3 regions of the Marvinbryantia sp. genome follow, and region 3 is predicted to be linked to each of the others. Evidence: predicted binding sites of a transcription regulator. Region 3 holds the regulator's gene; each other region holds the start of a gene.

Region 1 (6,857 bases), on a different contig from region 3:
CCTGAATCCGCCGCGGTTTTACGGCATCCGCAATGTACCGATTTTAGAGGTGCTGAAGGAAAGATATGCGTATCCTGTTTTTTTTGATCACGATAACAACAGCGCGGCGCTTGCGGAGCGGCTGTTCGGTATTGGAAGAAATGTGCAGGATTTTCTGTTTCTCGGTATCTCAAACGGTATCGGCTCCGGAATCGTCAGCGGCGGCGAGCTTTACCACAGCCATCGTGGAATCGCGCCGGAGATCGGTCACATCAGTATTGATCGCAGAGGGCCTCTGTGTGTCTGCGGCAACCGGGGATGCCTGGAGCTGTACGCAAATACACATATTGTTTTAAAGAAACTGCGGGCGGCAGCCGGGGAGGGAGCAGGCGCGGACGATCCTTCAGGAACGCCGGAAACCGCCTCTTTCGCTGACTTCTGCCGTATGCCGCCGACCACAGGAACAGAGGCGGTCTTTGAGGAAATGCTTCAGGACGTCAGCGCCGTCCTTGTCACCAGCGTGAATATCCTGCACCCGGAAATGATCGTGCTCGGACATGACTGCATCGACTGGGATGAGCGTCATGTCCGCAGGCTGGAGGAACTGGTAAATGAGCGGAAGGTGGTGCACGACCAGAGTCCCCTGCCGGTGAAAAAGGCTTATTTCGGGAAAGAGGCGCAGCTTATCGGGGCGGCGTGCAACGTGGTGAATCAGATGTTTAAGGGAGAGCTGAGCAGTTATATTTTGTAAAAGCAGTCTTGACATCTCTTCTATACTTGCTATAATAATAGTAAATTAAATATACCATTAAACGAGGAAAAGCGGACTGCAAAAGAGCAGTCAGAAAGGGATGGAGGACATGATCAAAAAGTATCAGATCGACACAGAGGAAAACAAGGCATTTTTACAGGAGCTTGCAGACGATCTGCTCCGCTTCGGGCACAGATTCCCGTCGCCGGAGGGAAGCTCCTGGTATCTGGGAGACGACGGCACGCCGTGGACGGACCGCAACCGCGAGACATGGATCACCTGTCGTATGGCGCATGTATACAGCATCGGCTGCCTGCTCGGACATGAGGGAAGCGAGAAGCTTGTTGACGCTGCGCTGAAGGGCTTAAACGGAGAGCTGAAGGATACGGAAAACGGCGGCTGGTATCCGGGTCGCACGCCGGAGGGCGGAATTTTGCCGGACAAGCAGTGCTATGCGCACGCATTTGTAATCCTGGCGGCGACCTCCTCCATGCTGGCAAACAGACCGGGTGCAGAAAAGCTTTTGGAGGAAGCGCTGGAATTATACGATAAGCGTTTCTGGAACGAGGCGGAAGGGCTTTCCTGCGATACCTGGAACACAGAATTTACGGTGCTGGATGATTACCGCGGTGTAAACGCAAATATGCACACGGTGGAGGCATTCCTTGCGGTTGCTGATGCGACTGGCAGAGAAAATTACCGCGAGCGTGCGAGACGCATCGTCGAGCATGTAATTACATGGGCGAAGGACAACGAATGGAGAATCCCGGAGCACTTCACGAAGGACTGGGATCTGGATCTGGAAAAAAATAAGGAAAAGCCGGATGATCCGTTTAAGCCGTACGGCGCAACGCCAGGACACGGCATTGAGTGGGCGCGTCTGATCACGCACTGGGCGCTGTCTACCTATAAAAATGAGAAGGAAAAGGCACAGCCGTATGTGGAAGCAGCAGAAAATCTTTTCAACCGCGCGATCGCGGATGCATGGAATGTGGACGGCGCGCCGGGCATCGTTTACACGACAGACTGGAACGGCAAGCCATGCGTACACGACAGAATGCACTGGACGCTGGCGGAAGCGATCAACACCTCCGCTGTTTTGTACCGTGTTACCGGAAAGCAGCAATATGCGGACAACTATGCAGAATTTATGCAGTATCTTGATGAGACTGTGCTGGATCATGTAAACGGCTCCTGGTTCCATCAGCTCGATGAGCACAACCAGCTTCTCGGAACTGTCTGGCCGGGCAAATCCGACATTTACCACGCACTGCAGTCCATGCTGATCCCGTATCACAGAGTAGACACTTCCATTGCCTGCGCGGTGAAGGAAGCGGTTGGAAAATAAAGAATTGGTTTGGAAAGCTCCTCTGGGAAACCGGAAGAGCTTTTTGTTCACAAAATTTTCACAAAATTATTAGCACTCTCACTTGACGAGTGCTAAAATGTGTGCTATATTACATATAGAACAGATAGAGAGGACGGAATAAAACAAGAATCCTTTCCAGATGTTTTAAAAATAGAAAAATGGACACAATATTTTGTGAAAAGGAGAGATGACTTATGATGATGCCGAGTATTTTTGGAAGAGATATGTTTGATGACTTTTTTGGATATCCGTTTGAGGCAGTGAGACCGCATGAGGTGGTAAAAGCAAGCATGATGCAGACTGATATCAAAGAGCTGGAGCACGGCTATGAGATCACGATGAACATTCCGGGTGTGAAGAAAGAAGATGTAAAGGCAGAGCTGAAGGACGGCTACCTTACCATTCAGGCAAGCGCCAATACCAGCAATGATGAAAAGGACAGCAACGGCAGATACATCCGCAGAGAGCGTCATTTCGGCACCTGCAGCAGAAGCTTCTACGTAGGCGAGGAAGTAAAGCAGGAGGAAATCAAGGCGAAATTTGAGGATGGCACCCTGAAGCTCTTTGTTCCGAAGCAGGAAGAAAAACCGGCAGTGGAGAATAGCAAATACATCACGATCGAGGGCTAAGAGCCTGGAAGAATGGCGATAAAACAAAAAAAGTTCATACAGCAGGCGCAGAGACGAAAAAGCTCTGCGCCTGTTTGCGTTGCCATGCATCCGAAGGGAGCTGCTTGTGGCAGCTCCCGTAGGTTTACAACCTTGCCGGAGGATGTTATACTGGAAATGTTATTTCACTTAGATTTTATTTAGAGAGAAGCGGAGTAATTTTTTAGGAGGATATTGAGCCTGTATTTTAGTAATAACAAATAGAAATCAAACAGGGGAGTCATTTTGTACTTCCCGTGAAAACAGAGAGGACAGCTATGAGTGAGAACATTTTGATCGTGGACGACGAGCGGGAAATTGCGGATCTGGTGGGATTATATCTTGGGAATGAAAATTTCCATGTGTACAAATACTATTGTGCGGCGGATGCGCTGCAATGTATTGAGAAGGAGAAGCTCGATCTGGCGATCCTGGACGTGATGCTTCCGGATATGGACGGTTTCTCGCTCTGCCGGAAAATTCGCGAAAAATACAATTATCCTGTCATCATGCTGACGGCGAAGGGCGAAGAGGTCGATAAGATCACTGGTCTGACGCTCGGCGCGGACGATTATATCACAAAGCCGTTTCTGCCGCTGGAGCTTGTCGCGCGCGTGAAGGCGCAGCTCCGTCGCTATAAGCGCTACAATGTGGGCGCGCAGCCGGAGGCAGACGTGTTTGAGTACGGCGGACTGGTGCTGAATGTGACGACGCATGAGTGCAGGCTGAATGAGAAGCCGCTGGAGCTGACGCCGACCGAGTTTTCCATTTTGCAGATCCTCTGTCAGAACCGGGGAAAGGTTGTAAGCTCGGAGGAGCTGTTCCGCCAGATCTGGAAGGAGGAATACTTCACGAAAAGCAGCAACACGATCACGGTCCATATCCGTCACCTGCGGGAAAAGATGGGAGATTCCTTTGAAAATCCGAAGTACATAAAAACAGTCTGGGGGTGCGGTTATAAAATTGAAGGATAAAAAGATACGGACGCCAAAAATAATATTGATCGCGATTGCGGCGGTAGTGGGTTGCCTGTGGCTCTACAATATGGTGGATGTATTTTTTAACGGTATGTTTATAGATTGGTTTACCGCGAATTATACGACCCCCTATATGACGAAGGATGATTTTTATATCTACCAGCCAGACTGGGGCAGTGTCAAGGTTCTTCTTCTGCAGGCGCTGATCCTGGTGGTCCTCATCTGCATCGTCGCCGTTCATCTGACGGCGCGCTACCAGTCAGCGAAAAAAGTGCGGGAATCCATTACGGAGACAAGTAACATGATCCGTCGCTATATGGCGGGGGACCGGGATGTGGAGGAGATATTTCCTGCTGGCTATGAGGAGATCGCTATGCAGATGACTGCAATCAAGACCGACATGCAGCGGCGCGAGCAGACGCTGAAAGAAGAAGTCAGCCGCAAAAATGATTTGATCGTTTATCTGGCGCACGACCTGAAGACGCCGCTTACATCTGTTATCGGATATTTGAGCCTCCTTGAGGAAGCGCCGGATATGCCGGCAGCGCAGAAGGCGAAGTATGTGCACATTTCACTGGAAAAAGCGCTCCGTCTGGAGCGGCTTATCAACGAATTTTTCGAGATCACGCGCTACAACCTGCAGCAGATCGCGCTGGAAAAGGAGCGCATCGACCTGTCTTATATGCTCATCCAGATGGCGGATGAGTTTTATCCGATCCTGCAGGGGCATGGAAACACCGCACAGGTGCAGGCGAAGGAGGGCATTATGATCTACTGTGATCCGCTGAAGCTGGCGCGCGTGTTCAACAATATACTGAAAAATGCGGTGGCGTACAGCTACCCGGACACGGTGATCGAGATTGAAGTGCAGGAGAGGGAGGAGGAAATCGTGATACTTTTCCGCAACCACGGAAGGACGATCCCGAAGCAGAAGCTGGAGACGATCTTTGAAAAATTCTTCCGCCTCGACAGCGCCCGCGCCACAAACACCGGCGGCGCCGGGCTGGGACTTGCCATCGCAAAAGATATTGTCGAGCTGCATGGCGGCACTATTATGGCGGAAAGCGAAAACGAACTGACGACCTTTACCGTCACGCTGCCGCAGTCTTAACCTTTTCTTAGGAAATAAACAACTGCATATTAAAGGATGAAAGACTTCTGTCTGGTAAGATAATTACTGACAGGAGTCTTTTTTGCAGCTTATAAGGAAAGAGGGAGATATGCCGTGTATTACGATAATAGAAAACGGCGGGGAAGGATGGAAACGAACCGGCGATACGGTACGGAGCAGCCAGGGGCTGCAGCCGGACAGCAGGAAAAAGCTTATGAAGCGCGTCGGGAGACACAAAGGAACAAAATGCGGCAGGAAGCACAAAAAAACAAGATGCGGCAGGAAGCACAAAGAAACAGAATGCGGCAGGAAGCACAAAGAAACAAGATGCGGCAGGAAGCACAAAGGAACAGAATGCGGCAGGAAGCGCAAAGGAACAGAATGCAGCAGGAAGCACAAAGAAACAGAATGCGGCAGGAAGCGCAATGGAATAAAAAACAGTTTAAGAAAAGGAGACTTGCACGGATCTGTACAATGCTGACATCCGCCGTCGGGGTAATTTTGGCGGCTTTGGTCTGTCTTGCGGCGGTGCGGTTTGTGAGTCCCAGAGTACAGCAGGCGGCTGAAGGGGACGGAGCCGGAAGCGTGAACCTTGCGGATCTATACAGTCCCTATGCGATTTTAATAGCTGCCGATACCGGCGAAACACTGGCGGAGAAGAACAGCCACGCGCAGATCTATCCGGCATCGCTCACAAAAATTATGACGGCGCTTCTGGTAATCGAGTATTCGGGCAATCTGGACGAGACTGTCTGGATACCAACGGATATCTATGAACAGCTTTATGCGGAGGGCGCATCCATGGCTGGCTTTCTGCCGGGAGAGGAGACGACGCTGCGGGAGCTTTTGTACGGCATCCTGCTTCCGTCAGGGGCGGAGTGCTGTCTGACGGCTGCCCGCTATATCGGCGGCACGGAGGGGATGTTTGTGGAGCTGATGAATCAGAAGGCGGCGCAGCTCGGCATGGAAAACACAAATTTCACAAATTGTACCGGGCTGCAGGAGGAAACGCATTATTCTTCCGCTGCCGACATTGCGATACTTCTGCAGTATGCCTTATCGAATGCTACTTTTGGGGAAATTTTTACCAGCAAATATTACTACGTGCAGCCGACAGAACAGCATCCGGACGGCTTTACCTTCTGGAGCACGTTGTTTTCACAGACGGACAGCAGAGCGGACGGCGTGATCCTCGGCGGAAAAACAGGCTATACAGAGGAAGCGGGGCTTTGCCTGGCAAGTCTTTTGAGTGTTGGCGGCAGGGAGTATATTCTGGTGACGGCGGGCGCGCCCGGCTCGCATGAAACGGAACCATATCACATAGAGGATGCGTTAAATGTAGCGGGACAGTTATCGGCATAATATGAGATTTATCACATTCTGCGTTCACATGGATTGGCAGAAATCAGCAGCTATTATGTGCAGAGGCGTTGGCAAGATCAGCAGCTATTGTATGCAGAGGCGTTGGCAAGATCAGCAGCTATTATGTGCAGCGGTGTTGTCAGAGACTTGAAGCTTTTTGTATAGTGACGCTCCGATCGGGACATGATATAATAATAAAAATCCCGCCTGTGTAATAGGATGACCTCTGAATACAACAAATCCTTTCGGCAGAGCGCATCAGGATCGCGGGAGGACAGTATGGATGACGGAGGCAATATGTGATGTGGAAACTTTCCGGAAAATCAGTATATAAAGGCATTGCGGTGGGGCCTGCCGCGGTGCTGAAAAAAAGCGACCAGCAGGTGAAGCGCAGAAAAACAGAGGATGCGGAAGCGGAAATTGCGCGCATCCGGGAGGCGGCAGCCGCGGCGAAGGAGCAGCTTCAGCGGCTCTATGAGAAGGCAGTGGCGGAGGTCGGAGAGGCGAACGCCATGATATTTGAAGCGCATCAGATGATACTGGAGGATGAGGACTTTCTGGAGGCAATGTATCATATGATCCGCACGGAGAAGGTGAATGCCGAGTATGCGGCTGCAGCGGCGGGGGACCATTTCGCGGAAATGTTTGCGGCGATGGATAA
Region 2 (6,857 bases), on a different contig from region 3:
ACTCATCCATTATCCCGTAATGCCCATTCGCAAAAAATCCTGTTATTCCAATGATAAGCAATAAAAAAACAGCACTGCAATAACGCAATTTTAATGCCTTCTTCCTTTGCTTGGCAATTTGGTGTGCATTTTCAATAATCTGGACTTTTTTCTTTTCACTTAGCATGATTTCAGTTTTCAATTCATTCATTGTCATTCTCCTATTTTTAATTTTAATTGCTCACGAGCCCGCTGTAGCCGTTTTTTTACCGCAGCATCAGATATTTTTAATATGTTTGAAATTTCCTTTACCGAATAACCTTCTATGGAATGTAAAATGATAACGGATTTATATTTTGTGGGTAATAAGGAAATCTCCCTCAAAATTTCCTGTTCACCTAAAGTGGTTTCAGATATATCCGTTTCACTAATAGGGGAAGAAGGATGACGTTTCCAGTATCGGATTTGGTTTTTGCATATATTGATGCAGACGCGCATTAACCACGCTTTTGCATGCTCTTCATCTTTCAACTTTGGTTTTTTTAATAAATATCTCACATAGGTTTCCTGAACGGCATCTTCAGCGTCATGGGTATTTGATAGCATGAATAGCGCCATTCGATAAAGAAGATCCATATGCTCAGTAAATAATGTTTCTGCTCTCATCATCTTTACCTCTTTATATAGAACACACCATAGAGCTTAATGCGGTGACATTATTATTTTATAAAATTTCAAATAGCTGAACTATAAATTGAAATGCCGTCTTGTTTATTATTATCGATAAAGGAATATGTGTCCATATGAAAATGTGGAAAGGGGCTGGAGAAGGTGGCAGTTGATTAGCCAGATACTCAGAAAAATGGGAAATGAATAAATACAACATAAAGACCGTTGGTGGGTACGGATATAGTTTTGAAACGTGAAAAAACCGGCAGTTGCAACTATGAAGTAACTGCCAGTTTTTTTTCAATAAAAATAACCAGGTATATCAAACTGACCTGGTTATCTTAATTTTGTTATTGTATCTGGTCTGTCTTGATCTCCCCGCGTTCTTTTTCTATCTGCTCCAGATGCTGGATCAGTACATATTCAATGTAATTCGTCATAGAGCGGTGTTCATCTGTAGCAAGAATCCCGATTTTGTCAAACACTTCGTCCGACAGACGCAGAGTAAATACACGCTTGTTGGTTGCCATTTCCCTTGCCCTCCGTTCCGGGTATGAATTTATGGTATACCAATATGCGGTAAATTTATACGTTCACTAGACAGCTAAGTGATAGCACTTTACATCAAAAAGTGAAAAAGTAGACACAGATGGCAGTCTTTATTCTTCCATTTTAATTTCTCCATGCTCTTTTTCCACATCTTCTAAATGTTTGATCAGTATGTATTCAATATAGTTGGTTAAGGAGCGGTGTTCGCTGGTAGCCAGAATGCCGATTTTATCGAATACTTCATCTGACAAACGTAAAGTAAATACTCTTTTATTGGTTGCCATATTCCCTGTCCTCCAATTTTAGTATAGGTAAATGGTAATCGAAATTGGATGTGAAATATACAGTCACTTGATAGGTAAGTGATAGCACTTTATATTGTAAGAGTAGTGAAAACAAAAGAAAGAGTGATAAGAGTGAAGAAAGTGATAAGGTGTGGAGTATGAAAAGGTTGTGCCAATGGATAAAGGCAAAATGGAGGAAATTCTGGAGGGATGATGAGTATGATCCTTATGTGAAGCATTTGAGCCAGTCGGATAAAAGGGAACTGTGGTATGGAGCTTTTATGGTCTGCATGTCCGTGGTCGCCCTTTGCAGTTTTTCGATTGCGTTCAGTAACATCCGGGTGAGCCGCCAGAACAGCGAAGATATGGAAGAACTTATGGAAATGGTAGCCACATATATGGGTTCTGCCACGAAGGATGAATATGAGGAGATTGCAAAGACCATACGGCATGATCTGGTGTTTTCTGAATATGGGCAGGAAATAGAGAACTATATCCGTTATATTCCCAATACGGCAGACATCTGCCGGACATGCGGAGAAGGGTTCCCGTCACAGGTGTACCTTGTGTGTACCAATACGGGAGAACTGTATGACCTAGATTTATTTGAAAAAGGGGCGAATCCGGACGCTGGCGAATATGGTTACATGAGCATGAGCTTTGGATATGATGAGGTAAGCCAGACAAGTCTGCATATCACAAAAACTCCGGAGAATAAGGAAGGAACTGTGACAGTGCAGAGGGGACGAGGGATTGTCAGCGTCCAGAGAATGAAATCGTTATTTTGTGATGACTGTATCCGGGAGATGTTAGAAACAGTTGAAAACCAGCTGGTAGAAGAATTCGTGATCTTTGACGCAGAAGGACAGAAGTTTTACGCTGTGGATGACGGAAGTGTGCAGATCGGGGATTATGAACTGCAGGTGGAGTATGACGAGGGAGATTATGAAATAGAAGTGCGGTATGCGAAATAGGTGGGAAAAAGCATGGATATAAAAGCAGATAGTTTTTGGGTTAATTACATACGTGTGAATAACAGTTCACAGAAAATTCACAAAAATTATTAGCACTCACTCTTGACGAGCGCTAATAAAAGTGTTATAACACAGATAGAACAAAGGAGAAGGAAAGAAAGGAACCAGAAAAGGGTTCCGGTTTCTTCCCAATCATCCCCAGTTCCAATTAACAAGATGTTTTTAATTAGGAAAAGGAGCGATGACTTATGATGACACCTAGTATTTTTGGAGAGAACTTATTTGACGATTTCTTTGATGACTTTTTTGATTTCCCGTCCTTTGACGATAAGGCGATGCGTAAAGCGGAGCGGAAACTGTATGGACGCCATGCGGCGAATATGATGAAGACCGATGTGCAGGAACATGACGACCACTATGAGGTGGACATTGATCTGCCAGGCTTTAAGAAAGACGAACTTTCCCTGGAGCTGAAAGATGGCTATCTGGTAATCAGCGCGGCGAAGGGGCTTGACAAGGACGAGAAGGAAAAGAAAACAGGCAGATTTGTCCGCCGGGAGCGTTATGCAGGCAGCATGAGCCGGTCTTTCTATGTCGGGGAGGATGTAAAGCAGGAAGATATTCATGCGAAATATGAAAGCGGGGTATTGAAACTGAGCATTCCGAAGGCAGAAACAAGGAAGCCGGAGGTTGAAGAAAAGAAATATATTGCCATCGAGGGATAACGGCACCTCTTAATATAAATTAAAACCAGGCAGCCCGGAGTTCGGCGCGGTGTGTGTGAAACCGTCCGGCTCCGGGCTTTTTTTTGTTTGTGGTAGGAAAAAAGCCTGACCTGTGGTAGAATAATGGCAAACAGAGGAGGCAACAGAGAATGGATAACAATTTAGAGCGATTTTTAATCGCACAGCAGACTTATTATCAAACTGCCTTGCAGGAGATAAAATCCGGGAAGAAGCGCAGCCATTGGATGTGGTTTATTTTTCCGCAGATAGCGGGGCTTGGCTACAGTGAGACTGCCCGGTATTATGCTATTAAGAATATGGAAGAAGCGAAAGCATATATGGAAGATTACACGCTTGGAACGAATCTGATTGAAATATCTCAGGCACTTCTGGAGATAAAATCCAATGATGCGGACGAAGTGATGGGCCGGCCGGATAACTTGAAACTGAAATCTTCCATGACCTTATTTGCTCTGGCAAAACCGGAATGTGAAGTATTCCAGAAGGTATTGGACAAGTTCTTCCATGGGGAACGGGATCAGAGAACTGTGGAGATTTTGAGAGGATAATTTTTGAAACTAATAAATGTGTATGGTTTCCAGATACAAATAGGGAGGAACTGAAATGAGATTTGGTTATGGCGGATTTGACATGGGTTTCGGTGCATTTGAAATCATGTTTACTATAGTATTTGTAATCGTCATTGGAACCTTTATTGTAACGGCTGTGAAAGGAATCAGTACGTGGAATAAAAATAATCAGTCTCCGCATTTGTCTGTATCGGCAGTGATTGTATCCAAACGAACAGAGGTTACGCACCACAGTCATGCAAATGCTGGTGATGCGACGGGAGTGCATGGATATAGTACATCTTCTTCTACGTGGTACTATGTGACATTTCAGGTTGAAAGTGGAGACCGGATGGAGTTTTCTGTTAACAGCTCAGAGTATGGTATGTTAGCGGAGGGAGATTGTGGAAAGCTGTCCTTGCAGGGGACAAGGTATTTATCTTTTGAACGTAATGAAGGATGTGATTTTAGCAAAATTCGATGAGGAAGATGTTATTTAGATCTTATTTGTGTCAAAGAAACATTCAATTTCTATAAAAAATGAGTATCTGCATATGGTAATACGTTGCCCCGACTATTGTGAAGTCTGGTGATATGGAAATCACTTTTTAGATTCACATTTGTGCATACTGAATTATAATTTCTACGAGAATATTCGTAAAGGCTGCTGCGTACCGCAGATGCGGCAAGGCCTTGACGAATATTCTCATAGAAACGAACACGTAATCAAGCACAAAAAGGCGATTTCCGAGTACTGGAACTCTGATTTCCAAATTTCCAGATTCGAGATTTCGAGCCGCAAGAATATTCATCTCGGTCGCATATTCAGGATATTCGGAAAAATACCAGTCTTCAACAGGATGTCCTTATCTTATTTATTGGTGTTCTTCCAGCCAGCGGACTGCACAGTGCGCCAAACAAGCGGAGCCGATTGGACAAACATCCTCATTGAACCGAACTTTCGGATTGTGTGCAGGAGCATCTCCCCGTTCATCCATATATCCTGCCGAAAGATACATGTATACGCTGGGGACTCTCTCTGCAATATTCGCAAAGTCCTCAGAAGCACTGGCTGATGTGTCAGGAACAGGAGTCAGACCAGGGATTGGCAGTTCTTTCATATAGTCCACTATTTCGTTCGTCATATCAGGATCACATACTAACGGCGGCACCTCAGAAATCATCTCAATCTCTGCCGATCCTCCAAATACCTCCGCAGTCTTGTGAACAACCTCCTTCAGCCGCCGAAGCAGTTTCTCGCGGCTGGCACTGTCATTGGTGCGCAAGGTTCCTTGGAGGACGGCAGTATCCGGGATGATGTTGGGTGCTGAACCTGCGGAAAAATTGCCGATGGTTAGCACACAGGATTTGCTGGGATCTGCTTCCCGCGCAATCAACGATTCAAAGGCAAGGTACATATGAACACCGATATTGATTGGATCGATGGAACTGTGCGGATATGCGCCGTGAGCACCCCGTCCATGGATTGTGATTCGGAAACCATCCACAGAGTACATCATGGTTCCGCCGCTGTTGTACATGAATAAGCCCACAGGCATCCTGCCAGAACCGACATGATAGGCTAGAGCTGCATCCACACCCTCCAGTATCCCATGCGCCAGCATATCTTTCGCACCCTCAAAGGTTTCTTCCGCAGGCTGGAACATAAACCGGACCCTGCCAGCCAGCATGGATTCATTTTCTTTCAGCATCTTTGCCGCTGTCAGCAGCATGGCTGCATGGAAATCATGGCCGCAGGTATGAGCCTCTGTGCCGGTTGGACAGGAAAAGGGTTCGCCGCTTTCCTCCGGCATAGGCAGTGCATCCATATCCGCTCGGAGCAGGATTGTTCTGCCCCCTTCCTTGCCCAACTCCGCAGTCACTCCATGCCCGCAGGGATGTGGAGCCAATCCATGTCCTCTCAACTGATCCATAATATAGGCTTGTCCTTTTGGCATATGAAGGCCCACTTCTGCGTTGCGGTGCAGCCAACGGCGGTGAGAGATAGTTTCTTCACGCAGTGCCAGCGCCCGTTTATAAAAATCCATAATCATACCTCCTTAATTTGCTGCGAAAAATTAATAAACATATATTGAGAAAATTATAGCAATCGGCGTTGATAACGTCAACAATGTTTATAGTTTGCCCACTATTTACAAAAAAGACGCATCTGGGCATCACAAAAGTTTTAGCAAGCCGCATGGGTAGACGTAACAAAAGCCGGTGTTACATGGAATGGGGATGCTTCAGAATGGTGTGTTGAGCCATATAACACAGTAGTATAGCATACAGACCTTGGGGAAAGTCTATAAACACTACTGTTTTATAATACGGGGGATGTTTTATTTCTGGCGGAGCGAAATTATGTTGCGTGTATGGGCTGTTCTACAAGAGATAAAGCCCGGGCAGAAGAGAGAGTTGCTATATGGGAAGTTTTTCCTGTGATAAGTATATTTTTTTTATGCTGGCTAATACTATATCACAAAAATGAATGATAAGGAAGGTCAGTATATGAGCAATAACATGGATTTAGGTTATGAGATGTTTTGTTATCAGTGTGAACAGACAGCGAATGGAAAGGGCTGTACAAAGTTAGGCGTTTGTGGAAAAACACCGGAAATTGCCAATCTGCAGGATTTATTGATTTTTCAGATCAAAGGGATCAGCTGTTTTGGAAAATCACTGGCGGCAGCTGGACAGGAGATTGAAAAAAGCGTGATAAGTTTTATTGAAAACATTCTTTTCACCACGCTTACAAATGTCAATTTTGATGCTAAGGAACATGTGAAATTGCTGAGAAAATCACAGGAAATCAAAGAAAATTTAAGGGAAAGGGCAGGGGAGATTAAAAATCATACTGCCCATGCTTCTTATGATCTTCCGGAAACAAAGACGGAGATGTTAAAGGATGCGCATCTGGCAGGAATTATGTATGATAAATCCTTAGATCCGGATATTCGTTCTTTGAGGCAAACGATTTTATACGGACTAAAAGGTATCAGCGCATACGGGCATCAGGCGAGAGAACTGGGCTATTACAGTGACCAGGTAGATGATTTTTATATTCAGGCATTGGAGGCTCTCACAGACGATAGCCTTACAGTAGAA
Region 3 (6,857 bases):
GCCCGGCTTTACATTGTAGAGCACATCGCCATCGATCGTGCTGATCTTCACATCTCCGCCAAGCGCTGCCTGTGCAAAGGTGATCGGCGCTGTGGAGAAAATATTCATATCCTGTCTCTGGAAGATCGGGTGACGCTGCACCACAACTTCTACCAGAAGATCGCCGCGCGGACCGCCGTTTTTACCCGGTTCCCCCTTGCCTGCAATGCGCACGCTCTGTCCGTCGTCGATGCCCGCCGGGATCGTGACCTTGATGGTCTTTCTGCTGGAAGTATACCCGGTGCCGGAGCACGCCGCGCATTTCTCGCGGATGATCTTTCCACTGCCGCCGCAGTCCGGACAGGTCGTCACATTCTGCACCATACCGAACAGGGACTGCTGTGTCATCACTACCTGACCTCTGCCGCCGCACTTCGGGCAGGTCTCCGGACTGGTTCCCGGCTTCGCACCGGTTCCGTGACAGATCGTACATTCATCCTTCAGGCTCAGCTCAAGCTGCTTCTCACAGCCGAATACCGCCTCCTGGAAGGTGATGCGCACAGAAGCGCGCAGATTTGCGCCGCGCATCGGTCCGTTGCTTGTGCGCCGTCTGCTTCCGCTGCCAAACAGATCGCCAAAAATATCACCGAAGATATCGCCCATATCGGCGCTGTTGAAATCAAATCCACCGAATCCGCTGCCACCGGCTCCGCCCTGTTCAAATGCCGCATGGCCAAACTGATCATACTGACGGCGCTTCTCCGGATCAGACAGCACGGCATATGCCTCCGACGCCTCTTTAAATTTCTTTTCCGCCTCCTTATCGCCCGGATTCATATCCGGATGATATTTCTTTGCAAGCTGTCTGTATGCTTTTTTTAATGCTGCCTCGTCTGCATTCTTATCCACACCGAGGACTTCATAATAATCTCTCTTCGTCTCTGCCATTTTTTCTCACCTGCTTCTATCATTCATTCTGCACTCTGAATTCCCGCCTGTGCCCGGAATATACCTTGTGATGCAGAAAAACAAAAGGTTTTTCTGTACCGCAAGATACCCGGGCCCGCATTGCCGCCCGGCGAAGGCTTTCGTCTTCTGCCGCTGATCGGCGCCGCGGGTACCGGGCGTTGTTTCTTTCATTAAAAATCTATTTCCTGCTCACGATGCCCGCGGATCTTTTCCGCGCCGCACCCGGCATCCTTCATTTTACACTTCTTTGTAGTCCGCGTCAATAACATCATCATCCGGCTGCGTGTAATTTTCCTGCTGTGCGCCGCCCATATCCGGACCTGCGCCCGCAGCGCCTGCGCCTGCTGCTCCTGCCGCGCCCTGTGCCTGCTCGTAAACCTTTGCAAACAGCTTCTGTGCGCTCTCCATCAGCTTTTCCTTTGCCGCTTTGATCTCTGCAACCTGCGCGTCCGTCATTTCCTCCGGATTGGAGTTCTCGATCAGACTCTTCAGCGCTGTAAGATCCGCCTGTACAGCCGTCTTATCTGCGCCGTCCAGCTTGTCGCCGACCTCTTCCATTGCCTTCTCGGTCTGGAATACCATTGCGTCAGCGTCGTTTCTGGTGTCGATCGCTTCCTTGCGCTTCTTATCCTGCGCTTCGAACTCAGCAGCCTCTTTTACCGCCTTCTCGATATCCGCATCCGACATGTTGGAACCGGACGTGATCGTGATGTGCTGCTCCTTGCCGGTGCCAAGATCCTTTGCAGATACGTTTACGATACCGTTTGCATCGATATCGAAGGTAACCTCGATCTGCGGAACGCCGCGTCTTGCAGGCGGGATCCCATCCAGACGGAACTGTCCGAGAGACTTGTTATCTTTTGCGAACTGTCTCTCACCCTGTACGACATGAATATCAACTGCCGTCTGGTTATCCGCCGCTGTGGAGAATACCTGGCTCTTCTTTGTCGGGATCGTTGTGTTGCGCTCGATCAGTCTGGTTGCCACGCCGCCCATGGTCTCAATGGAGAGGGAAAGCGGAGTAACATCCAGCAGCAGGATATCGCCTGCACCGGCGTCGCCTGCCAGCTTACCGCCCTGGATAGCCGCGCCGATCGCCACACACTCATCCGGGTTCAGCGTCTTGCTCGCCTCATGTCCCGTAAGCGCTTTTACCTTATCCTGTACAGCCGGAATACGTGTGGAACCACCTACCAGCAGCACCTTGCCAAGCTCGGAAGCCGTGATACCGGCATCCTTCAGTGCGTTCTGCACCGGAATGGTCGTTCTTTCCACAAGGTCATGTGTCAGCTCGTCAAATTTTGCACGGGACAGCGTCATATCAAAATGCTTCGGTCCCTCTGCGGTTGCCGTGATGAACGGCAGGTTAATATTTGTGGTGGTTGCGGAGGACAGCTCCTTCTTTGCCTTCTCTGCAGCCTCTTTCAGTCTCTGGAGTGCCATCTTGTCAACGGACAGGTCAACGCCCTCCGCCTTCTTAAATTCAGCGATCATGTAGTCAGTGATCTTCTGGTCAAAATCGTCGCCGCCCAGACGGTTGTCGCCGTTTGTTGCAAGTACCTCGATAACGCCGTCGCCGATCTCGATGATAGATACATCGAAGGTACCGCCGCCAAGGTCGTATACCATGATCTTCTGCTCTTTCTCGTTGTCAAGACCGTATGCAAGCGCTGCCGCCGTCGGCTCGTTGATGATACGCTTTACATCCAGACCGGCAATCTTGCCCGCATCCTTTGTTGCCTGACGCTGTGCGTCGTTGAAATATGCCGGAACCGTGATAACCGCCTCTGTTACCTTCTCGCCAAGGTAATTCTCTGCATCCGCCTTCAGTTTCTGAAGGATCATTGCGGAAATCTCCTGCGGCGTGTAATTCTTGCCGTCGATGCTTACCTTGTAATCAGTTCCCATATGTCTCTTAATAGAAGAGATCGTCTTGTCTGCGTTGGTAACCGCCTGACGTTTTGCCGGCTCGCCTACCAGACGCTCGCCTGTCTTGGAGAATGCCACAACGGACGGTGTGGTTCTTGCTCCCTCTGTATTTGTGATAACGGTTGGCTTACCGCCTTCCATAACTGCTACGCAGCTGTTTGTTGTACCTAAGTCAATACCAATAATCTTGCTCATAATAATTTCCTCCTGCTCCTGTAATATTTAATTTTGTTTAGTTTGCTACTTTTACCATGCTGTGTCTTACAACCTGGTCTTTGTAGGTATAGCCTTTTAAAAACTCCTCAGTGATCGTGTTCTCCGCAGTTTCTTCCTCCTCCACATGCATCACTGCATTGTGGAAATCCGGGTTAAACTCACATCCGACTGCCTCGATCGGCTTGACGCCGAGCTTATCAAGCATTTCCGTCATCTGCCGGTAAACCTTGTTCATCCCGTCCACAAAAGCGTCCGTCTTTGCTTCCTCCGGGACTGCCGCCAGTCCGCGCTCGAAATTGTCTACGATCGGCAGGAGCTGTTCGATCACGCTCTTCGCACCCATCTCAAACATTTTCGATTTTTCCTTCTCGGAACGTTTGCGGAAATTTTCAAATTCCGCCATCTGACGTTTCACCCGATCCTGCAGCTCCTCGATCTGCGTATCCTTTTTGTCTTTCTTACTTTCTTTCTGTGACGTTTCTCTGTCTGCCTCCTCTGCAGGTTCCGAAGCTTCCTGCTGCGCGCAAGTCTCTTCCGTTTCCGGTTTTTCCTCCTTCTGCGCTTCGTTTTCTATCGCTTCGTCCATGTCTTTCTCCATGTTTTCTTCTGCCACTGTAACCGCCTGCCTTTCTGTATATTCTGATCTATCGTCAATCCCGCTCGAATATCGTATCCAGCTGGGATTTTAAGGTTTTTAAGGAATCGACCACCTTTTCATAATCCATCCGCTTCGGTCCGATAATCCCGATCGTTCCCTGAACACCCTCGCCCAGTTCATACGTTGCCGTGACTACACTGCAGTCGCGCATCTTCCGTATGGGCGCTTCGTTTCCGATATACACCTGAATGCCGGTACTGTTTTCTTCCTCCAGCGACTCGTTGATCAGATTTGCCAGCTCCTTCTTATCTTCAAAGGCACTGATCAGCTCGCTCGCCCGCTCGCTGTCGCTCAGCTCCGGATACTTGAAAATGTTAGTGGCGCCGCTTGTATAGATCTCCATATCGTCTTCCATCTGGATCGCTTCCGCGACTGCATCAAGCACCTGGCTGACGACCTCGCTGTGGATGCCGGCCTGCTCCTTCATCCGGGTGATCATCGCAAGATTGATCTCCTCCAGCGCAAGCCCATTGAGACTTGTGTTCAGCAGGATGTTCAGCTTCAGCACCATCTCATTGTCCAGTCCGTGCCGGAAGTGAAGCATCTTGTTTTTTACAATGTTTCCTTCCGTGACGACCACTGCCAGGAGCTGTTCCTCACTGATGGCTGAAAGCTGAATAAACTTCAGCTTCGTCGTGTGGTAGCGCGGCGCGGTGATCATGGTCGCGTAGTTGGTGTTGTTCGCCAGCACCCGAACCACCTGCTTCAGTATCAGCTCCATCTTATCCTGCTTCTGGATCAGCAGCTCCTGCTGTTCTTTTACTTCCTGTTCCTTCTGCTCCATAAGATGATCCACATATAAGCGGTAGCCCTTGTCTGAGGGAATTCTGCCCGCCGAGGTGTGCGGCTGAATGATCAGCCCCATCTCCTCCAGGTCTGCCATTTCATTTCGAATTGTAGCGGAACTGAGGTTCAGGTCTGCGTACTTGGAGATCGTCCTGGAGCCTACCGGCTCGCCTGTCTCCAGATATGTCTGAATGATAGCGTAAAAGATTTTCCATTTTCTGTCGTCCAGCTTCATATCATCTGACTGCATCCTGCATCCTCCTTCCTGTTTTGTTAGCACTCTTTTGAATCGAGTGCTAACATCTACGGTTTTAAGATACCACTGCTGCCTGTGATTGTCAATAGCTATTTTGAAAAAATTTTGATTAACTTTTCTGTCGAATCATCCCGACTGGATATATTTGACATTTTTTGCGTTTTAAGATACACTTATGAAAAATGAATAATGAAAGGAATCCGCAATGAAGATACGAAATTTTCTTACGATTCTGTTTGCCGTTCTCGCTATTGTTGCCCTGATCGCGCTCGCCGGTCTTGCAACGATATACGTGGCAGACGATTCCAACCCTCTGCGCCAGCGGCTTGTGCAGATATTCGACCCTGACGGGGAGACTGTGGCGGTCAGCACGCCTGAGGCAGGAACAGACGCTCCGGCTGCGGAAACTGTGAAGGCACATTCCTTCATCTTTGTGGGTGACTCCCGCACCATTGGGATGCGCGATGCAGTAAACGACAACTGCACTTATATAGGAAAAGAAGGAGAAGGTTACGAATGGTTTTCCGCTGAAGGTGTCCAGGAGCTCGACGCCGTTCTTGCCGGTACCTCGGGGCAGACCGTGATTTTTAATTTCGGCGTGAACGATCCCGCAAATATCAGTCTCTACATTGATCTTTACCAATCGCTTAAAGAGACATATCCCGGCACCGCTTTTTACTATCTGTCCGTAAATCCGCTGGTAGACAACGAAGGCTTCAATACTACAAACGAAATGATTTCCTTATTTAATGCCACCATACAGAGCGCTTTTCCTGACACCTATCTGGATTGCAACAGCTACCTGAACAGCGTTGGCTTTGAGACTGTGGACGGGCTGCACTACACAGATGATTCCTACAAGATGATCCACAATTTCGTCGTGGATAAGATTGCGTAAAAAAGGTCCCGCCGCAATGTCCGGGCAAAAGTGTCCATCGCATACATCAACTGACCATCAGCCAGACACCCCGCGGACGCGAAGTGTCTGGCTGATATTTAGAATTTTTCTCTTATTTTCTGCTTTTTTCCGGCTTTATGCTGACTCCGCGGTTCATATCGCCCTGCGGATTCACCCCGAACTCATAGTCGTTGCCCGGAAGGATCATATTGAGCACAATACCTGCAATCGCTGCAATGGCAAGTGCGGTCAGCGTAATTGATGCAGCACCGATCTGGAAAGTAAGACCATTTCCAAATCCAAGCCCGCATACAAAAATAACGCCGACAATAATCAGGTTGCGCGATTTTGTTAAATCCACCTTATTTTCCACCACATTGCGGACACCGATCGCAGAAATCATACCGTAAAGCATGAAGCTGACACCGCCGATGATCGAAGCCGGCATGGTACTGATGATCGCAGATACCTTCGGAATGAAGCTGATAATAATCGCAAACACGGCTGCGATGCGAATTACCAGCGGATCGTAGACATGACTGAGCTCCAGCACTCCGGTGTTTTCACCGTAGGTGGTATTCGCAGGACCTCCGATCAATCCTGCTAATGCTGTCGCAAGTCCGTCCCCCATCAGCGTGCGGTGCAGCCCCGGCTCCGCAAGGAAGTTCTCGCCGACGGTTGCCGAAATAGCAGACATATCACCAATGTGCTCCATCATGGTCGCAATCGCAATCGGCGCCATGACGAGGATTGCCGTCAGATCGAATTTACAGAGCTGAAACGGCGGAAGCCCCACAAAGCTTGCGGACGCAATCGCTGAAAAATCAATAATCGCAGAACCGTCCGGATTCGTAATACCGCAGGCATTCATAATCACCGCTACCACGTAGGAAATCACCACTCCCATCAGGATCGGAATAATCTTAAACATTCCCTTTCCCCAGATGTTAAAGATAATAATGACCGCAAGCGCTACTAATGCCAGAAACCAGTTGGTCGATGCATTGCCGATCGCAGAAGACGCCAGACTTAAGCCAATGCAGATAATTACCGGTCCGGTTACGACCGGCGGCAGGAAACGCATCACACGTTTCACGCCTGCCAGACGGATAATCAGTGCAAGTACCAGATACAGAAGACCCGCCACTACAACGCCGCCGCAGGCA

Evidence for each region. Region 3 encodes HrcA, which represses chaperone genes, less so after heat shock. Its sites were predicted from a motif close to TGTTAGCACTCNNNNNNNNNGAGTGCTAACA; they were not measured.
Region 1: a site for HrcA is predicted at 2,146-2,176, ahead of ACLU9Q_RS14760 (Hsp20/alpha crystallin family protein). Genes of this name have one in related genera too.
Region 2: a site for HrcA is predicted at 2,543-2,573, ahead of ACLU9Q_RS11035 (Hsp20/alpha crystallin family protein). Genes of this name have one in related genera too.

The regions. Positions count from the first base shown of each region.
Region 1 is NZ_JBKXTT010000013.1:108,161-115,017, forward strand. It holds gene ACLU9Q_RS14750 (ROK family transcriptional regulator) at 1-730, shown strand, start outside; gene ACLU9Q_RS14755 (AGE family epimerase/isomerase) at 840-2,078, shown strand; gene ACLU9Q_RS14760 (Hsp20/alpha crystallin family protein) at 2,294-2,728, shown strand; gene vanR (VanR-ABDEGLN family response regulator transcription factor) at 3,025-3,720, shown strand; gene ACLU9Q_RS14770 (sensor histidine kinase) at 3,710-4,834, shown strand; gene ACLU9Q_RS14775 (D-alanyl-D-alanine carboxypeptidase) at 4,949-6,196, shown strand; gene ptsP (phosphoenolpyruvate--protein phosphotransferase) at 6,499-6,857, shown strand, end outside.
Region 2 is NZ_JBKXTT010000008.1:81,767-88,623, forward strand. It holds gene ACLU9Q_RS11010 (hypothetical protein) at 1-190, opposite strand, end outside; gene ACLU9Q_RS11015 (RNA polymerase sigma factor) at 193-648, opposite strand; gene ACLU9Q_RS11020 (hypothetical protein) at 999-1,178, opposite strand; gene ACLU9Q_RS11025 (hypothetical protein) at 1,308-1,481, opposite strand; gene ACLU9Q_RS11030 (hypothetical protein) at 1,640-2,455, shown strand; gene ACLU9Q_RS11035 (Hsp20/alpha crystallin family protein) at 2,704-3,180, shown strand; gene ACLU9Q_RS11040 (DUF1810 domain-containing protein) at 3,330-3,749, shown strand; gene ACLU9Q_RS11045 (DUF2500 domain-containing protein) at 3,805-4,233, shown strand; gene ACLU9Q_RS11050 (M20 family metallopeptidase) at 4,625-5,797, opposite strand; gene hcp (hydroxylamine reductase) at 6,261-6,857, shown strand, end outside.
Region 3 is NZ_JBKXTT010000005.1:20,056-26,912, reverse strand. It holds gene dnaJ (molecular chaperone DnaJ) at 1-927, opposite strand, end outside; gene dnaK (molecular chaperone DnaK) at 1,186-3,072, opposite strand; gene grpE (nucleotide exchange factor GrpE) at 3,110-3,691, opposite strand; gene hrcA (heat-inducible transcriptional repressor HrcA) at 3,744-4,787, opposite strand; gene ACLU9Q_RS06845 (SGNH/GDSL hydrolase family protein) at 4,999-5,691, shown strand; gene ACLU9Q_RS06840 (uracil-xanthine permease family protein) at 5,804-6,857, opposite strand, start outside.